Regions from separate parts of the Mesorhizobium sp. M1312 genome, predicted to be linked through region 1. Evidence: predicted binding sites of a transcription regulator. Region 1 holds the regulator's gene; each other region holds the start of a gene.
What was found. Region 1 encodes LexA, which represses DNA repair genes until DNA is damaged. Its sites were predicted from a motif close to TGTTCNNNNTGTGTTCNG; they were not measured.
Positions count from the first base shown of each region.

Region 2: the regulator LexA is predicted to act here: its motif matches at 1,874-1,891, upstream of NKH36_RS09410 (ImuA family protein).
Region 3: the regulator LexA is predicted to act here: its motif matches at 2,396-2,413, upstream of recA (recombinase RecA).
Region 4: the regulator LexA is predicted to act here: its motif matches at 1,926-1,943, upstream of parE (DNA topoisomerase IV subunit B).

Region 1 covers NZ_JAMYLQ010000004.1:15,234-19,444, forward strand. The annotation lists gene NKH36_RS07035 (ComEC/Rec2 family competence protein) at 1-1,954, shown strand, start outside; gene lexA (transcriptional repressor LexA) at 1,948-2,685, opposite strand; gene NKH36_RS07045 (molybdopterin molybdotransferase MoeA) at 2,790-3,995, opposite strand; gene moaC (cyclic pyranopterin monophosphate synthase MoaC) at 3,995-4,211, opposite strand, start outside.
Region 2 covers NZ_JAMYLQ010000005.1:206,560-210,770, reverse strand. The annotation lists gene NKH36_RS09415 (DUF6504 family protein) at 1-883, opposite strand, end outside; gene NKH36_RS09410 (ImuA family protein) at 825-1,850, opposite strand; gene NKH36_RS09405 (metallopeptidase family protein) at 2,026-2,448, shown strand; gene NKH36_RS09400 (DUF1737 domain-containing protein) at 2,745-2,951, opposite strand; gene NKH36_RS09395 (HpcH/HpaI aldolase/citrate lyase family protein) at 2,978-3,856, opposite strand; partial or broken gene NKH36_RS09390 (DUF4153 domain-containing protein) at 4,155-4,211, shown strand, end outside.
Region 3 covers NZ_JAMYLQ010000014.1:7,841-12,051, reverse strand. The annotation lists gene alaS (alanine--tRNA ligase) at 1-953, opposite strand, end outside; gene recA (recombinase RecA) at 1,175-2,272, opposite strand; gene NKH36_RS17465 (carbohydrate kinase family protein) at 2,547-3,485, shown strand; gene NKH36_RS17460 (TfoX/Sxy family protein) at 3,496-3,813, opposite strand; gene NKH36_RS17455 (GFA family protein) at 3,906-4,211, shown strand, end outside.
Region 4 covers NZ_JAMYLQ010000019.1:11,157-15,367, forward strand. The annotation lists gene gcvP (aminomethyl-transferring glycine dehydrogenase) at 1-510, shown strand, start outside; gene NKH36_RS20915 (GGDEF domain-containing protein) at 582-1,748, opposite strand; gene parE (DNA topoisomerase IV subunit B) at 2,014-4,065, shown strand.

The sequences.
Region 1 (4,211 bases):
GCAGATGCTCGGTTCGGAAATCCAGACCCAGCTCACCGGCCGTGTCGTTAGGCTCGACCAGATGGCGAACGGCCGGATCAGGCTGACCATCGACGTGATGTCGACCGCCCGGCCGACACTGCGTTATGCGCCGAAAGGTGTCAGGGTTTCGGCACGCAAAATTCCCGCTGAGATGACCGCAGGCTCGGTCGCAACCGGCTATGTGAGGCTTCTGCCTCCGACTGGCCCGGTTAGGCCGGACAGTTATGACTTCTCCTTCGACAGCTATTTCGCCGGTATCGGTGCCAGTGGCTTTTTCCTCGGCAATCCGAAGATCGTCGTTTCCGAAGATGCACCGTTCGCCGCGCGCCTTTCTTCCTCGATCGAAAAGGCGCGCGAAACCATCGCCGACCATATCAGGGACAGCATCGGTGGCGCCGAGGGGGAGATTGCCGCCGCGCTGATCGTCGCCGTGCGTGCCGGCATTCCCGAAGAGATAAACGAATCGATGCGGCGCACCGGCATCTACCACATCATCTCCATTTCCGGCCTGCACATGGCGCTTGTCGCCGGCGCCATCATGGGATTGCTACGCGGCGCACTTGCGCTGTTTCCCGATTTTTCGTCGCGCCGGCCGGTCAAAAAATATGCGGCTGCCGCCGCACTCGTTTCCATCGCTGCCTATCTCATTTTTTCCGGTATCGTGGTCGCGGCTGAGCGCAGCTTCATCATGCTGGCGGTAATGCTTGTCGCCGTGCTGTTCGACCGGGCGGCACTCACCATGCGCAATCTGACGATTTCAGCCATCGCGGTCATCGTCGTGTCGCCGCACGAGGTGGTCGGCCCAAGCTTCCAGATGTCCTTCGCCGCGACCGCTGCTCTCGTGGGCGCCTATGCCGGCTGGTCCGACTATTGTGCCGACAAGGCCACGGCGCCGCTACAGCGACGGTCACCGGTCGCTTTCGTCACGCGGAAACTCGCCGCTGGGACAGGTACCATCGCAATGACCTCCATCATTGCCGGCAGCGCCACCGCGCTCTTTGCCATCTGGCACTTCCAGCGCGTCTCGCCGCTTAGCCTGTTCGCCAATCTGGCCGTCATGCCGATCGTCACGGTCGTCATGTTCCTGGCCGTCGTCAGCGCCTTGGCAATGCCTTTCGGCTTGGATGGGCCTTTCCTCTACATGATGGGCAAAGGGCTGACAGCCATGATTGCAATATCGGGATGGATCTCCGAGCGGTCGCCGATCGATGCAGTCGGACTGATTTCGTTGCAGTCGGTTCTGCTGGTGACGGTCGCCCTGGTCATCGCCACGATGGCGACGACATGGTTGCGGCTTGCGGCACTTCCCTTTGCGCTCGCCGGCCTGCTGACGATTTCCGAGACACGCACCCCCGACGTGCTGATTTCGGAAGATGCGCATCTGGTGGCGCTGCCGATTGGCGGCGGCGAACTTGCCGTCAACCGGGTGCGTTCGAACGAATTCATCACCGACAACTGGAAACATGCGCTGGTTTCAGCGACCATTGTCGAGCCCGAGACATTCGAAAAAGGAGACGTGCGGTTCGACCTCGCCGATCCGGCCGACCTGCCGCCGGGAGCGCCCTTCTACTGCACTGCCGGCCTGTGCCTCGCCCGGCATCCGTCCGGCGCGATCATCGCGCTCGCCGACAACCGTAAAACCGCGCGGCCAGCCTGTGCCTTTGCGGATCTGATCGTCATCGATGATGCCACAGCCTATTACAATCCCTGCCGCAATCCGCTGGTTCTTGTCGTCACCAAACGGCAGCTCGCTCGCATGGGCAGTGCCGCCGTCTTCTTCGATCCGCTATCGGCGACGACGCGCGCAGAAATCCGTTTTGCCGTCAGACAGCCCTATAGGCCCTGGCACGAGCAGCGAAGATTTTCGCGCGAGGCGAGGGGCCTGCCGCCGTACCGCAAGGCCGAGAAGCCCAAAAAGGCCACCACTCAGTAACGCCGGATTAGTCCGACGAGCTTGCCTTGCACCTTGACCCGGTCCGGCCCGAAGATGCGCGTCTCGTAGGCCGGATTGGCGGCTTCCAGTGCGATCGAGGCGCCCTTGCGGCGGAACCGCTTCAGCGTCGCTTCCTCCTCGTCGACCAAGGCGACGATGATCTCGCCAGGCTGGGCGGTGTCGGCGTTGCGGATTATGACCGTGTCGCCGTCGAAAATGCCGGCCTCGATCATCGAATCACCCTTGACCTCCAGCGCGTAGTGCGTGCCGCCGGTGATCATATCCGGTGGTACCGAGATCGAATGCGTCTGGTGCTGGATCGCGTCGATCGGCACACCGGCAGCGATGCGGCCCATCACCGGGATGGAGACGGTGGCAACGACGTCGTCGTCATTGCCGGCCGCGGGCATGCGCGAAGGCGCCGGCTTGATCTGTCGTCCGAGGCTGCCCTGCCCAAGGCTGCCCTGAATGACGCTCGGCGAGAATTTGCGCGCCGCATTGAGGCCGGGCGCGATCGAATCGGGCAGGCGCAGCACCTCCAGCGCACGGGCGCGGTTGGGCAGGCGGCGAATGAAGCCGCGCTCCTCCAGCGCCGTGATCAGCCGATGGATTCCCGACTTGGAGGCGAGGTCGAGCGCTTCCTTCATCTCGTCGAACGAGGGCGGAATGCCGCTTTCCTTCAGCCGCTCGTGGATGAACATCAGCAGTTCGTGTTGTTTGCGTGTCAGCATCGCGACCCCCAACAGAATCAGAAAAACAAACCCAGAACAAACACTATCTGTTCCAGTTGTGTTCCGCAACCGTTTAAAGTTTAATGAAAGTGTTGACGTTTTGTTCAGCGTAGCATCAGCACGCTGCAGGCGACGCCCGTCGCGGCTGGGGGAGCGAATGGCTCGCGCACGATCAGCCCGTTGGCGTCGGCCAGCATTTTGAGCATCGACGAATCCTGGATGCCGAACGGGGTCGCCAGCAGCGTGCCGGCTTCTTCGCTCACCACGGCGCGTACATAGTCCTGCCTGAGATCGTTGGCCGGCATGGCGGCGCCGAGCCGCGCCTGACGCAGGTCCTGCCGAAAAGCGCGGCCGCCGAGCCGCGCAAGCAGCGGCTTCAGAAAGAGCTGCGTGCAGACCAGGCTCGCCACCGGATTGCCGGGCAGGCCGATGCAGCGGATGTCGCCGAGCCGCCCGAACATCAGCGGCTTGCCGGGCCGCATGGCGATTTTCCAGAAATCGAGCGTCATGCCTTCGCCGGTCAGCACGTCATGGACCAGGTCATGGTCGCCGACCGAGGCGCCGCCCAGCGTGACGATGACGTCGGCGCCTGCATCGACCGCTTTTTTCACCAGCGCGGCGATCGCCTCCTTCCGGTCGGGGGCGATGCCGAGATCGAGCGCGCTGGCGCCGACCGAGCGGGCCGCGGCGGCGACGCCATAAGCATTGGACGAGATGATCTGGTCGGGGCCAAGATCGCTGCCCGGCGGCAGCAATTCGTCGCCGGTGGCGATGATTGCGACCAGCGGCCGTTTCACCACGCTGACCTGCGGATGGTTGGCCGACGCCGCCAGCGACAATGCCGCCGGATCAAGCAGGCGGCCTTTCTCCAGCAGCACGTCGCTCTTCGAGAAATCGAGCCCGAGGCGGCGGATGTTGCGGCCTTCAACGGTCGACGCGGTCACTTCGATGCTGCCGCCGCCGAGGTCGCGGACATTCTCCTGGATGACGATGGTGTCGGCGCCTGCCGGAAGCGGCGCGCCGGTGAAGATGCGGACGGCCTGCGCCGGGCCGACTGTTCCGGCAAAGCCGCGTCCGGCCGGCGCTATGCCGATCACCGAAAGTCTTGCGGGCACGGACGCGACATCCTTGGCCCGCGCGGCAAAGCCGTCCATGGCGGACGCGTTGAACGGCGGCTGGGTGCGAAGTGCTATGAGCGGCTCCGCCAGCACGCGGTCGGCGGCGTCCATCAGGGCGACGCTTTCAGCTTGCGAGGGCGCAGCATCTTCAAGCAGACGCTCGAGCGCCTCGGCGACCGGAAGCAGTGCCATTATCGGCCTGCCTCTTGGGCGCCTACCTTGTAGTCGCCGGATTTGCCGCCGGTCTTTTCCACCAGCCTGATGCCCGAAATCACCATGGCGCGGTCGACCGCCTTGGCCATATCGTAGATGGTCAAGCAGGCGACCGAGACGGCGGTCAGCGCTTCCATCTCGACGCCGGTCTTGCCGGTGACGCGGGCCAGCGCCGTGACCTTCAGGCCGGGCAGC
Region 2 (4,211 bases), on a different contig from region 1:
CATCGATGTCCTGTTCGAACGCGGCAAGCCTTTCGTGAAACAATTTTTGGATCAGCAACGGCTCGCGCAACGGCCGCGAGGTGCCGACGACGATGCGGCTGACGGCGCCGTCGACGCGGAAGAGCAGCAGCGCCAGCCTTCTTGCGCCCTCACCGCGGCGCTCGAGGTCCGCCTTCAACGTCGTCGCCAGCATTTTCACCAGCCGCTCTATTTCGTCGGTCAGCATGATGGGTTCTGCGAGATGACGTTCGACCGAAAGCGGCGCGACCGGCAGGCGCGGCGACACCGCCTCGTCGAGGCGGCCGAGCGCCTGATCGAGACGCAGCAGCAGCGAGACACCGAAGCGGCGGGCGAGCGGCGCGCGCGGTGCTGCCATGACGGCGCCCGCCGTGCGCAGGCCGACGCTTTCCAGGCTGGCGCGAATGTCAGGCTCGATGCGCAGCGCCGCCAGCGGCAAGGGTGCGAGAAGCGCTTCCTCTTCGCCACCGGGGACGATGCGGTCACTGGCAAACCGCGCCGCCGCCCAGGCAGCACCAGGTGTGGCGGCGAGGCCGGCGCGGACATCAAAACCCTGATGGAAAAAGCGCGACAGGATGTCGTCCAGCATCGAGCGTTCGCCGCCGAAAAGATGGGTGCAGCCGGTGACGTCGAGGAACAGGCCATCGGCTGCGTCGAGCGCCACCAGCGGGGTGTAGCGGTCGCACCAGTCGGCAAGGCTTTCGAGCAGGCGGCGGTCGGCCTCGGGATCGGCTTCCGCGACGTCGATCGACGGATGCATGGCGCGCGCGTCGGCTATGCCCATGCCGCGCTTCAGATGAAGCGCCTCAGCCCGCTCGTCGAGGGCGGCGATGCGCTGCGCGTTCGCTTGGCGATGGCTGATCACCAGGGGCAGGTGATCCGACGGCCGGGAACGCCAGGACCGCCCCAGACGCTGCCGCAGGATCCTTTCCGCGGCGAGATGCGGAAACCACAGAGACAGAATTCTTTGCCCGTTCTTGCCCGGCCCTTCCTTCCTCGAAACTGCGTTCATCGGGGTTCCACTCCAGTGTGAATTGTCCAGGCAAAGCCGTGCGGCTCTTGCCGATGCTGACGGTGAAGGCGGGGCGGCCGATCGAGCCGGCGAGCGGGCCGGCGATCGTCTCGCGTGGTGCCGACGGCGCCGCCGACAGGACGAGGCGGACGGGTGCCGCCGTCGGCTCGGGCTCGCCGGCCTGGCGCAGCAGGAACACCGGCCGGCCGGCATTCTGCGCCCGGGCGTGCAGCCGCCGCGTCGCGGTGAGGTCCAGCCGCTGCGGACTGCCGCGGATTTCGAGGATGACGGCGGCGAGCGCCGTCATCCGCGCGGCTTCCTCGGCGGTCCACAGCGCGTCGAGGAGCCTTGGCGCCTCGGAAAACAGCAATTGCTCCGGCTCGATGCCGAACAAGGCATGAAGCCCTCTGGCATAGGGAAAGCCGGCCTCCCGGAAGACCTCCGCGGTGCCGATCCACAGGACCGGCAGTCGCGGCCCCTGTTTAAGGATCAGGCTGACGAGCGACAGGGCGAAGCCGGCGACGGCCCCGGCATCGCGGGTCGCGGCGCCATGGATCTCGCTCAGCGCCGCCTTCGGCAAACCGCCGCTGAGCGCGGTATCGAGACCTTCGGCGCCGGTGCGCAGAAACGCATCGGGCGGCGCCACGGCGAGGCCGCGGCGGACGATTGTGACATCCGCTGGATTCTGGGGGGTGACATCCGCATCAACGGGGGCTGCGCCGGCCGGCGCCTCCAGGCGCTCGGGCAGCGTTCCCTCGATCTTCGCGATCTGGCGGCGCAGGGCAAAAACAGTCTCCCGCGCCACGGCGCTTGTCGCCATGACGGTCAGCTTCCACTCACAATTGTTCCTGTTATGTTCCCTTAGGATTCCAGAGGGTGCCCGAAGAGTCAAGCGGAGTCATGGGGAATTTATTCCTGTCCTCGCGTAGGCCGCAACCCGCCCATTTGCCGAGCCCGGCTCGAAAGCCTATATGCCGGGATCAGAAGGACAAAGCATGGCCCGCATCTACAAGACCCGCACCTGGCACGACCAGCTTTCGCCGTCGATGGAGGAAATGGAGTTCCTGGCGCTGGAGACTTACGCCCATCTGCCGGAGGAATTTCGCAAGCTGACCGGCGAGATCGTTATCCAGATCGCTGAATTCCCGACCGACGAGATCATGGACGATCTGTCGCTGGAAACGCCTTTCGACCTGCTCGGCCTGTTCGAGGGGCGAGGCATTGCCGAGCGCTGGAATCCGCAGACCGGCGAGGGGCCGAACCGCGTCACACTCTACCGCCGCGCCATCCTCGACTACTGGGCCGAGAACGAAGAGACGCTGGGCGACATCGTCACCCATGTGCTGATCCACGAGATCGGCCATCATTTCGGCCTGTCGGACGATGATATGGAGCGGATCGAAGAGGCGGCCGAGTAACGGGCCCACGCTTCGTCATCCCAGGCCGGAGCAGGAGCGAAGCGACGTCGCGGAGACGCTGGGATCCATGCCGTGACGGTGGTGCAGTGCTCCGGCGGTGCAGAACCGAACACTCATCATCCGGTTCCGCGGTAACGGGCAATCGGGCGGCCATCCCCGATAAATCCGTCTGATCGCACTAATCCTGATCCGCCGTGCTCTTCGGCAGAGGTAACGGCATGGATCCTAGGGTCTGCCCTCCGCTTCGCGTCGCTCCGCCCTAGGATGACGAAGGACGAGCGCTTCAGCGAACCTTCTTACCAATCGCTGAGCTTGGTGTTAGGCCCGTATTCCTGGCCCTCGATATCCTTCACCACGGCCTGGCCGCAGCGCATGCTCTTGGTCTGCTTGTCGTAGGCATAGGTCGGCGAGCCGAACAGGTGCCAGCCCTTGTTCAGCGCCGCGGTTACCTTGTGGCAGAAGCTGGAATCGTCCGGGCCGGACAGAAAGCGGTAGAGTTTCATTTTTCATTCCTGTCGTGAGTTGCCGATCATGCCCCGCTGGCGGCCGCCTTCGCCAGCAGTTTTTCGGCCTGCGCCAGATGCAGCCGTTCGACCATTTTTCCATTCAGTGCAATGACGCCCTTGCCAGCATTTTCGGCAAGCGCGAAGGCATCCTTCACCGCACGCGCCTCGGCCACGGCTTCGGCAGAAGGTGCAAAGGCCCGGTTCGCGGCATCGATCTGGGCCGGGTGGATCAGCGACTTGCCGTCAAACCCCATAGCGGCCGCTTCCCCGCATTCGCGCGCAAAAGCATCCAGATCGCGAAAATCATTGAAGACACCATCGAGCAGATCGAGGCCACCGGCGCGCGCGGCGAGCACCATCTGCATCAGCCACGGTGTGAGATAGCGCCGATCGGGCGTGGCGAGAGTGCCGGTCTCCTTGACCAGATCGTTCGTTCCGGCAACGAAACAAACCAGCCGCGATGCCGGATCGCGGCCAAGCTCGGCAATCGGTCCGATGTTGAGCAGAGCCTTGGGCGTTTCGATCATCGCCCATAGTTTCACCTCGTCAGGTGAAAAATTGTCGTCGAGGACGTCGCCGGCTTCCAGAACATCGCGCGGCGTGTCGACCTTGGGCAGCAGGATGGCGTCGGGCTCGCAGCGTGCCGCGGCCAGCAAATCGTCGGCGCCCCATTCGCTGGAGAGCGGGTTGATGCGCACGACCATCTCGCAGCGCCGGCCGGGGCGATTGGCGAAGATGTCGGCCAGTTTTTCCCGCGCGAAAACCTTGTCGGCCGGGGCGACGGCATCTTCGAGATCGATGATGATGGCATCGCAGGCCAGCGACGAGATCTTGGTCAGCGCCTTGTCGTTCGAGGCCGGGACGTAAAGGACCGAGCGGCGCGGGCGATAGGTTTCAGTCATCTCAGATCTATGCCGCCTGCGGCCGGTCGAGGCAAGCCGTCTCCGCCTGCATAAAAACTGCATAAAACTCCCGAAAATCTCCTCGGATCCGCCCCGCCGCCTGCATGCCGATCGACGATATAGTCGGTATGCAAGAGCGAGAAAAACCCCGCTGGTCCCTGCCTTATCGGCTCCGCAATGACGGTTGGTGGCTCGTCGATCCACCCCGGCCGTATGGTTCGGCGACCCTCTTCCCCTTCATCCGCAAATCTCCGCCAAGATATGCCGGCCGGATCAAAGCCGCTGAGAAAATCCGATCATGACATCGTTGCTTACGGCTGCGCCGAGCTATTGTGCGCGATTCGGCGTTGCCGTC
Region 3 (4,211 bases), on a different contig from region 1:
GCGCCCAAAAGCTGCGCATGACGCATGGCGCGGCGCATGATGCGACGCAGCACGTAGCCGCGGCCTTCGTTGGACGGCAGCACGCCGTCGGCCACCAAAAAGCAGGACGAACGCAAATGGTCGGCGATGACGCGGAACGATGCGACGGTGCCCCCATCCGGACCGCGGCCGAGCGCGGATGACGCAACGTCGACCAGGTGACGGAACAGGTCGGTCTCGAAGACGCTCTCCACCCCTTGCAGAATGGAGGCCATGCGCTCCAGGCCCATGCCAGTATCGATCGACGGGCGCGGCAGGTCGATACGCTCGTCCTTCGTCACCTGTTCGTACTGCATGAACACCAGGTTCCAGAATTCGAGGAAACGGTCGCCATCTTCCTCGGGGCTGCCGGGAGGGCCGCCCCAGATGTGCTCACCACGGTCGATGAATATCTCCGAGCACGGCCCGCAAGGTCCGGTGTCGCCCATTGCCCAGAAATTGTCCGAGGTCGGAATGCGGATGATGCGATCGTCGGAAAAGCCGGCGATCTTCTTCCAGTAGCCGGCCGCCTCGTGGTCGGTGTGATAGACGGTGACCAGCAGCTTGTCCTTCTTCAGCCCAAACTCCTTGGTGATCAGGTTCCAGGCAAGTTCGATAGCGCGCTCCTTGAAATAGTCGCCGAACGAGAAATTGCCGAGCATCTCGAAGAAGGTCAGGTGGCGCGCGGTGTAGCCGACATTGTCGAGGTCGTTGTGCTTGCCGCCGGCGCGGACACTCTTCTGAGCGGTCGTGGCACGCGAATAGGGCCGCTTTTCCAGGCCGGTGAAGACGTTCTTGAACTGCACCATGCCGGCGTTGGTGAACATCAGCGTCGGGTCGTTGCGCGGCACCAGCGGGCTCGACGCGACGACCTCGTGACCTTCCTTGCGGAAATAGTCGAGGAATGTCGACCGGATCTCGTTCACGCCACTCATGAATAATACTGCCTTTTAGCTTTTAGAGAGAGCCGTCGGCCCGGCCGACGGCAAATGGACATGGCCTTTTAGCCGCCGCGTTGCACCCTGTCCAGAAACACGGAATTGGGCCAATTTGCGGGGCTTGCCGGGTCATCTCGGCGCCCCCGCCGAAACGCAAACCGCCGGCGTAGGCCGGCGGTTCGAAACGCAACAATACAGAACTCGATTACAGCCAAAGTCTACATGGCGCCCGCTTCGTCCTCGAAACCATCGTTTCCGCCTTCGGAACCACCATTTTCGAGGAATTTCTCGGCGATCAGCCCGGCATTCTGCCTCAGCGCCAGCTCGATCTCGCGCGCAGTGTCGGGATTATCGCGCAGGAACAGTTTTGCGTTCTCGCGGCCCTGGCCGAGGCGCTGCGAATTGTAGGAGAACCAGGCGCCCGACTTTTCGACCACGCCGGCCTTGACACCCAAGTCGACCAACTCGCCGGTCTTGGACACGCCCTCGCCATACATGATGTCGAATTCGACCACCTTGAAGGGCGGTGCCAGCTTGTTCTTGACCACCTTGACGCGGGTCTGGTTGCCGACGACCTCGTCGCGGTCCTTGACCGAGCCGATGCGGCGAATGTCGAGGCGCACCGAAGCGTAGAATTTCAGCGCGTTGCCGCCGGTCGTGGTCTCGGGCGAACCGAACATGACCCCGATCTTCATGCGGATCTGGTTGATGAAGATGACCATGGTGTTGGAGCGCGAGATCGAGGCGGTCAGCTTGCGCAGCGCCTGGCTCATCAGGCGGGCCTGCAGGCCGGGCAGCGAATCGCCCATTTCGCCCTCGATTTCGGCCCGCGGTGTCAGCGCCGCGACCGAATCGACCACCAGCACGTCAATGGCGCCCGAACGTACCAGCGTGTCGCAGATCTCCAGCGCCTGCTCGCCGGTGTCGGGCTGCGAAATCAGCAGGTTTTCGAGATCGACGCCGAGCTTGCGGGCATAGACCGGGTCGAGCGCGTGCTCAGCATCGACGAAGGCGCAGATGCCGCCCTTCTTCTGGGCCTCGGCCACCGTGTGCAGCGCCAGCGTCGTCTTGCCCGAGCTTTCCGGCCCGTAGATCTCGACGATGCGGCCGCGCGGCAGGCCGCCGACGCCAAGCGCGATGTCGAGGCCAAGCGAACCGGTCGGCACCGTTTCGATCTCGACGACCTGCTCGTTTGCGCCGAGCCGCATGATCGAGCCCTTGCCGAAGGCACGCTCGATTTGCGACAGCGCCGCGTCCAGAGCCTTTGATTTATCCACTGCTTTGTCCTCTACAAGCCGCAAAGAATTCTGAGCCATGATACATCACCCCTTGGTCGTCAATGAAGGCCGGACAATCCGTAATCCTTGTTAATTTGTACCTTTTTTGTTCTCGTCTGGCAAGGGGAGACAAAGGATTGAAAAACAAACAATATCCGGATTTGTTCTTTTTTTGTTTCGCGCTTTCACCCCAGGATGTATCCGGCTTCCTCCGCAGGATCGTGCTGGCATCTTCCGAATCGCGCCTCCGGTTGCCGGGTTCCGCGGGACAACCTAGTCTCCACCCGGCAACAGCAAAGGTCGTCTCGCCGGCATGATGAAGTCGCCGACAATTCTGGCCGTTGGCGGCGCCTATATAGATCGGCGCGGCCAGGTTTCGGGCGCCTTCGTGCCAGCGGCGTCAAATCCCGGCACGATGCGCGAGGCTGTCGGCGGTGCCGTCTTCAATGCGCTGCGCAGCGCCGTGCGGTGCGGCGTCTCCGGTTCGCTGCTTTCGGTGCGCGGCGGCGATGTTCTGGCCGATACGGTCTCGCGCGCCATCGCTGCGGCCGGCATTACCGATCTGTCCGTGGTGTTCCTCGATCGCACGACGCCGAGCAACACCACGATATTCGACGGCGACGGCGGGCTGATCGTCAGCCTTGCCGACATGGCGCTCTATGATCTGGCGCTTCCCAAGCAAATCCGTCGTGCCAAGGTGCGCGAGGCGATCAGCAATGCCGATGCGGTCCTTTGCGACGCCAACCTGCCGTCGACGGCGCTGGAGCGGCTGGTGGCGCTTGCCGCCGGCAAGCCGGTCTTCGCCCTCGCCGCCTCACCGGCCAAGGCGGTGCGGCTCGCGCCGGTGCTCGGCAGTCTGGCGCTGGTCTTCATGAACCGATGCGAGGCCATCGCACTCGCCGATGTCGGTATCGATGCTGGGGAGCAAGATATCGCCGACGGCCTGAGGCGAGCGGGCCTTAAAGGCGGCGTGGTGACGGCGGATGACGGTCCGGTGCTGGGTTTCAACGCGGCCGGCGCCTTCTCGATCCTGCCGCCACGAAAGGTCGCGGACGGCGCCGCCGATGCGCTGGCGGGCGCAACGGTCGCCGCTCTGCTGCGCGGCCTGACGTTGCGCGCGGCGCTGCGCGAAGGCGTTGCCGCGGCAATGCTTGCGATCGAAGGTGCCGAACTTGTGCCGGCTTTTACGGCGGCGACCCTTGCCGAGGCGCTGGCCCTTGTGCCCGAGGCGCAGGAAATTGGCATGAGGTAATGACCAGCAGCTATGCGCGCAGTCCCGCTTCATAGGCCCGGCGTGCCCAGACCGCCATCTCATCCGGATCGTCGAAAGCACTGTCGGGAACGCTCCAGTACGGCATGGACACCAGCTTGCCGTGCCGTGAGCCGGTGTAGGTCCATTGCCGGCAGCCGGCAGCTTCGAATTCCGGCGCGCTTTCCGCGTCGGCCTTCAGCATCAATTCGCCACGGATAACGATGGCGATGATGACGCCGTCGAAGTAGATGCCCTTGCCGCCGAACATCTTGCGAATGCTGACCGGGCCGAGCCCTTCGAAAAGTTCGGCGATGCGTTCATTGTCCATGCCGCGATCATGTCACCCGGACTTCCCCTTGTCATCGCCGCAACCAAAACCATGCTAACAAGTTGAGAGCCAAATTCTTCGGAGTCCTCATCATGCCGCTTCTGCTCAAAGGGAACTGCCGGTGCAATGCCGTCCGCTTCGAGGTGGAAAGCCACACGCCGGTGCCGTTCATGCTCTGCTACTGCTCGATCTGTCGCAAGCAGCAGGGCGGCGGCGGCTTCGCCATCAATCTCGGCGCCGATTTCGAGACGCTGAAAATCGAGGGCAAGCGCAATCTTGGCGTCTACCAAGCCGAGATCGAGGACGACGAGCATCCGCAATGCGAAATCTCGTCAGGCGAGCGGAATTTCTGCAGGAAATGCGGATCGGCACTGTGGCTTTACGATCCGACCTGGCCG
Region 4 (4,211 bases), on a different contig from region 1:
GCGCCGCACTTCCCGCTCCTCTACAAGGGCAGGCACGCTCGCATCGCCCATGAGTGCATCCTCGACACCCGCGTGCTCAAGGAGAGCTCCGGCATCAGCGTCGACGATATCGCCAAGCGGCTGATCGATTATGGTTTCCATGCGCCGACCATGTCGTTTCCAGTGGCCGGCACGCTAATGGTCGAGCCGACCGAGTCCGAGCCCAAGAGCGAACTGGATCGCTTCTGTGAGGCGATGATCGCGATAGCGGGCGAGGCAGCCAAGGTGGCGAAAGGCGAATGGCCCCTGGCCGACAATCCGCTGGTCAATGCGCCGCATACCGCGGCCGAGGCGCTGGCCGGCCAGTGGAGCCATCCCTATTCGCGCCTGGAGGCGGCCTACCCGGCCGGTGATGCAGACTCATCAGCCAAATACTGGCCGCCGGTGTCGCGCATCGACAATGTCGCCGGCGATCGCAACCTCGTCTGCTCCTGCCCGCCGCTGTCGGAATATCTGGGCGCGGCGGAGTAGACAATGATCCCGAAAAGTGGAATCCGGTTTTCGGACAAGATCATGGTCTAACAAGAAGATAGAAGCCTCAATCAGGCAGAACGCAAGGCCGGCGCGCCGGCCTTGCTCGTCTTCTGGGCGACGACGCGATTTCGCCCGGCGCGCTTTGCCGCATAGAGTGCTGCGTCGGCTTCGGCCAGCACGTGGTCGAGACTGGTGCCACCCGTCCCGCCAAAGCCGATGCCGCCACTGACTGTGCTGCGCAAAGGACCAAGCTGGGTGGCCACGACTTCCGTGCCGAAGGCGACGCTGATCTTACTCGCAATATCGTAAGCCTTCTCCTCTGTCATCCGCGACATGACGAGGACGAATTCCTCGCCGCCCAGCCGGAAGGCGTCGACGCCGGTCCTGGCATATTTCCTGATGACAGCGGCAAAGCGGCGCAGAACCTGATCACCGACCGGATGACCGAATACGTCGTTCGTTTTCTTGAAATGGTCGAGATCGAACATGGCGACGGACATGAACGGGCCGAAAACCCGCTCGCCGTAGAATGCCGTCAACGCCCGCCGGTTCATCAACCCGGTCAATGGGTCGGTCATGGTCTCGGCCTTCAATTCGATCTGCGCCTGCAAATGGTGCAGGGAGAGCGTCAGTGCGCCGAGCCCGGTCATGCAGGCGACCGCCACGACGGAATTCAACCGTTCGGCCCAGTTGTCGGGTGCAACGCCGAGCACCCATTGGCCCTCGACCAGCAGGACCGCGCCGCAAAGCACGAAGGACAGCGCACAGACGCCGCTCAGGAACGAAACGACCAGCAATATCCGGCGATCATGACCACCTTTGATCCAGAACATCACCCCGATAAGCGTGAGCAGCGCCGTAACCGTCGCGTAGCTGACGATGAAGCCGACGCCATCAAAGCCGAGGGACGTCGCGCCTGCGCAAACCGCCATCGCAGCCAAGGTCGGCAAGATGGCGCGCCTGTAGTCGCGCATGCCGAGATACTGCATGGCCGAGAGGCAGAGGGTCAGGAAGCCCAGGCTGAGAAGCGCAAGCACAATCTGGCAAAGCCAGGGGCTGGGATGCCTGGCATAATGCCAGAACAAGACCACATGCGCGACGAGCACGAGAATGCCGCACGCAACAGTCAGGACAAAGCCTGCCTGTGGCGCGGAGAACCAGATCGCAAACATGGTGATGCTGAGGCACGTGCCCGACAGCGCCGCCGCGAGCAGGAGCGAACTGTAATCCAACATGCGCCAGCAGCAGCCTTTTCACGGGTTCTGCCGCATTCTAGGCCAGCGGCAGTGGACGGATACCGTTTTTCGACCAACCTTCAATGTAACCTTCGGACAAGGTTTACAAAGCGTCGATCCCTCAACCCATTTCCGCCGCTTGGTTGTCGGATGGTTTTGCAGTAAGAGGCTCTATCCTCGAACGTAACAGGAACCTCCGTCGCCTGCCCGCAAAAAGCGTGGCAGTATCGGGTGGTGATTCGCAGCATCGGAATCCAGGACCAGCATGGACGAAAATAACGATCTTTTCGGCACTATGGACAAGCAGCCGCAACCGGTTCGCGCCACCGCTCGCCCGGCTGACCCGCTGGTACAGGCGGCGAAGCGCCCGGGATCCCGCGACGGCAGCGAGAGCTACAGTGCCGCCGACATCGAGGTACTGGAAGGGCTGGAGCCGGTGCGGCGGCGACCCGGCATGTATATCGGCGGCACCGACGACAAGGCGATGCACCATCTGTTCGCCGAGGTCATCGACAATTCGATGGACGAGGCGGTCGCCGGCCACGCGACCTTCATAGATGTCGAGCTTTCGGCCGACGGATATCTGGCAGTCACCGATAATGGCCGCGGCATTCCGGTCGACCCGCATCCGAAATTCAAGAAGCCGGCACTCGAAGTCATCATGACGACGCTGCATTCGGGCGGCAAGTTCGACAGCAAGGTCTACGAGACCTCGGGCGGCCTGCACGGGGTCGGCGTCTCCGTCGTTAACGCGCTGTCAGACCATCTTGAGGTCGAGGTCGCGCGCGGGCGCCAGCTCTATCGCCAGCGTTTTTCGCGCGGCGTTCCGGTGACTGGCCTGGAGCAACTCGGCGAGGTGCATAACCGGCGCGGCACCAAGATACGCTTCCATCCCGACGAGCAGATCTTCGGCAAGGGTGCGGCATTCGAGCCGGCGCGGCTCTACCGCATGACGCGCTCGAAGGCCTATCTGTTCGGCGGCGTCGAGATCCGCTGGACCTGCGATGCGTCGCTGATCAAGGAGAAGGACACGACGCCGGCCAAGGCCGAGTTCCATTTTCCCGGTGGCCTCAAGGACTATCTGAAAGCCTCGCTCGGCGACGAATTCCAGGTCACCCGCGAAATCTTTGCCGGCAAAAGCGACAGGCAAGGCGGCCACGGTTCGCTCGAATGGGCAGTGACCTGGTTCGGCGGCGACGGGTTCCTCAATTCCTACTGCAACACCATCCCGACCGGCGAAGGCGGCACGCACGAGGCCGGCTTCCGCAACGTACTGACACGTGGTTTGCGCGCCTATGCCGACCTGGTCGGCAACAAGCGTGCTTCGATCGTCACGTCGGAAGACGTCATGATCTCGGCGGCGGGTATGCTGTCGGTGTTCATCCGCGAACCGGAATTCGTCGGCCAGACCAAGGACAGGCTGGCGACGATCGAGGCGATCAGGATCGTCGAGACCGCTATCCGCGACCCCTTCGATCACTGGCTGGCCGACAACCCGCAGGAAGCTTCGAAGCTGCTCGAATGGGTGATCGCGCGTGCCGACGAACGGGTGCGTCGCCGCCAGGAGAAGGAAGTGTCGCGCAAGAGCGCGGTGCGCAAGCTGCGCCTGCCCGGCAAGCTCGCCGACTGCACGCAGAATGCCGCGGCCGGCGCCGAGCTCTTCATCGTCGAGGGCGATTCGGCCGGCGGCTCGGCAAAACAGGCGCGCGACCGCGCCAGCCAGGCAGTGCTGCCGCTGCGCGGCAAGATCCTCAACGTCGCCAGCGCCGGCAACGACAAGCTGGCCGGCAACCAGCAGATTTCCGACCTGATCCAGGCGCTTGGCTGCGGCACACGCTCGAAATACCGCGATCAGGATCTGCGCTACGACCGGGTCATCATCATGACCGACGCCGACGTCGACGGCGCCCACATCGCCTCGTTGCTGATCACCTTCTTCTATCAGGAGATGCCGAGCCTGGTCCGCGGCGGCCATCTCTATCTGGCGGTGCCGCCGCTCTACTCGATCCGGCAAGGCGGCAAGATCGCCTATGCCCGCAACGATGCGCACAAGGACGAACTTCTGCGTACCGAGTTCACCGGGCGCGGCAAAGTCGAAATCGGCCGCTTCAAGGGGTTGGGCGAAATGATGGCCGCCCAGCTCAAGGAAACCACCATGGACCCGAGAAAGCGCACGCTGCTCAGGGTCGATGTGATCGACGCCGAGGCGGCGACCAAGGATGCGGTCGACGCGCTGATGGGCACCAAGCCGGAAGCCCGCTTCCGCTTCATCCAGGAACGTGCGGAATTCGCCGAGACGGAAGTGCTGGATATCTGAGCGTCTTCTGCTCGGCGAACCGCAAACGGCGACCGTCACTGTTGCAAGGCAGTATGTGGCTGGCATCACCGTGCGAAGCGAGGCACCGCCGGTGCCGCTTTGTCGTGTCAAGCAGCGCTGAAAGCGCCGAAATCGTTGAGTCTGCT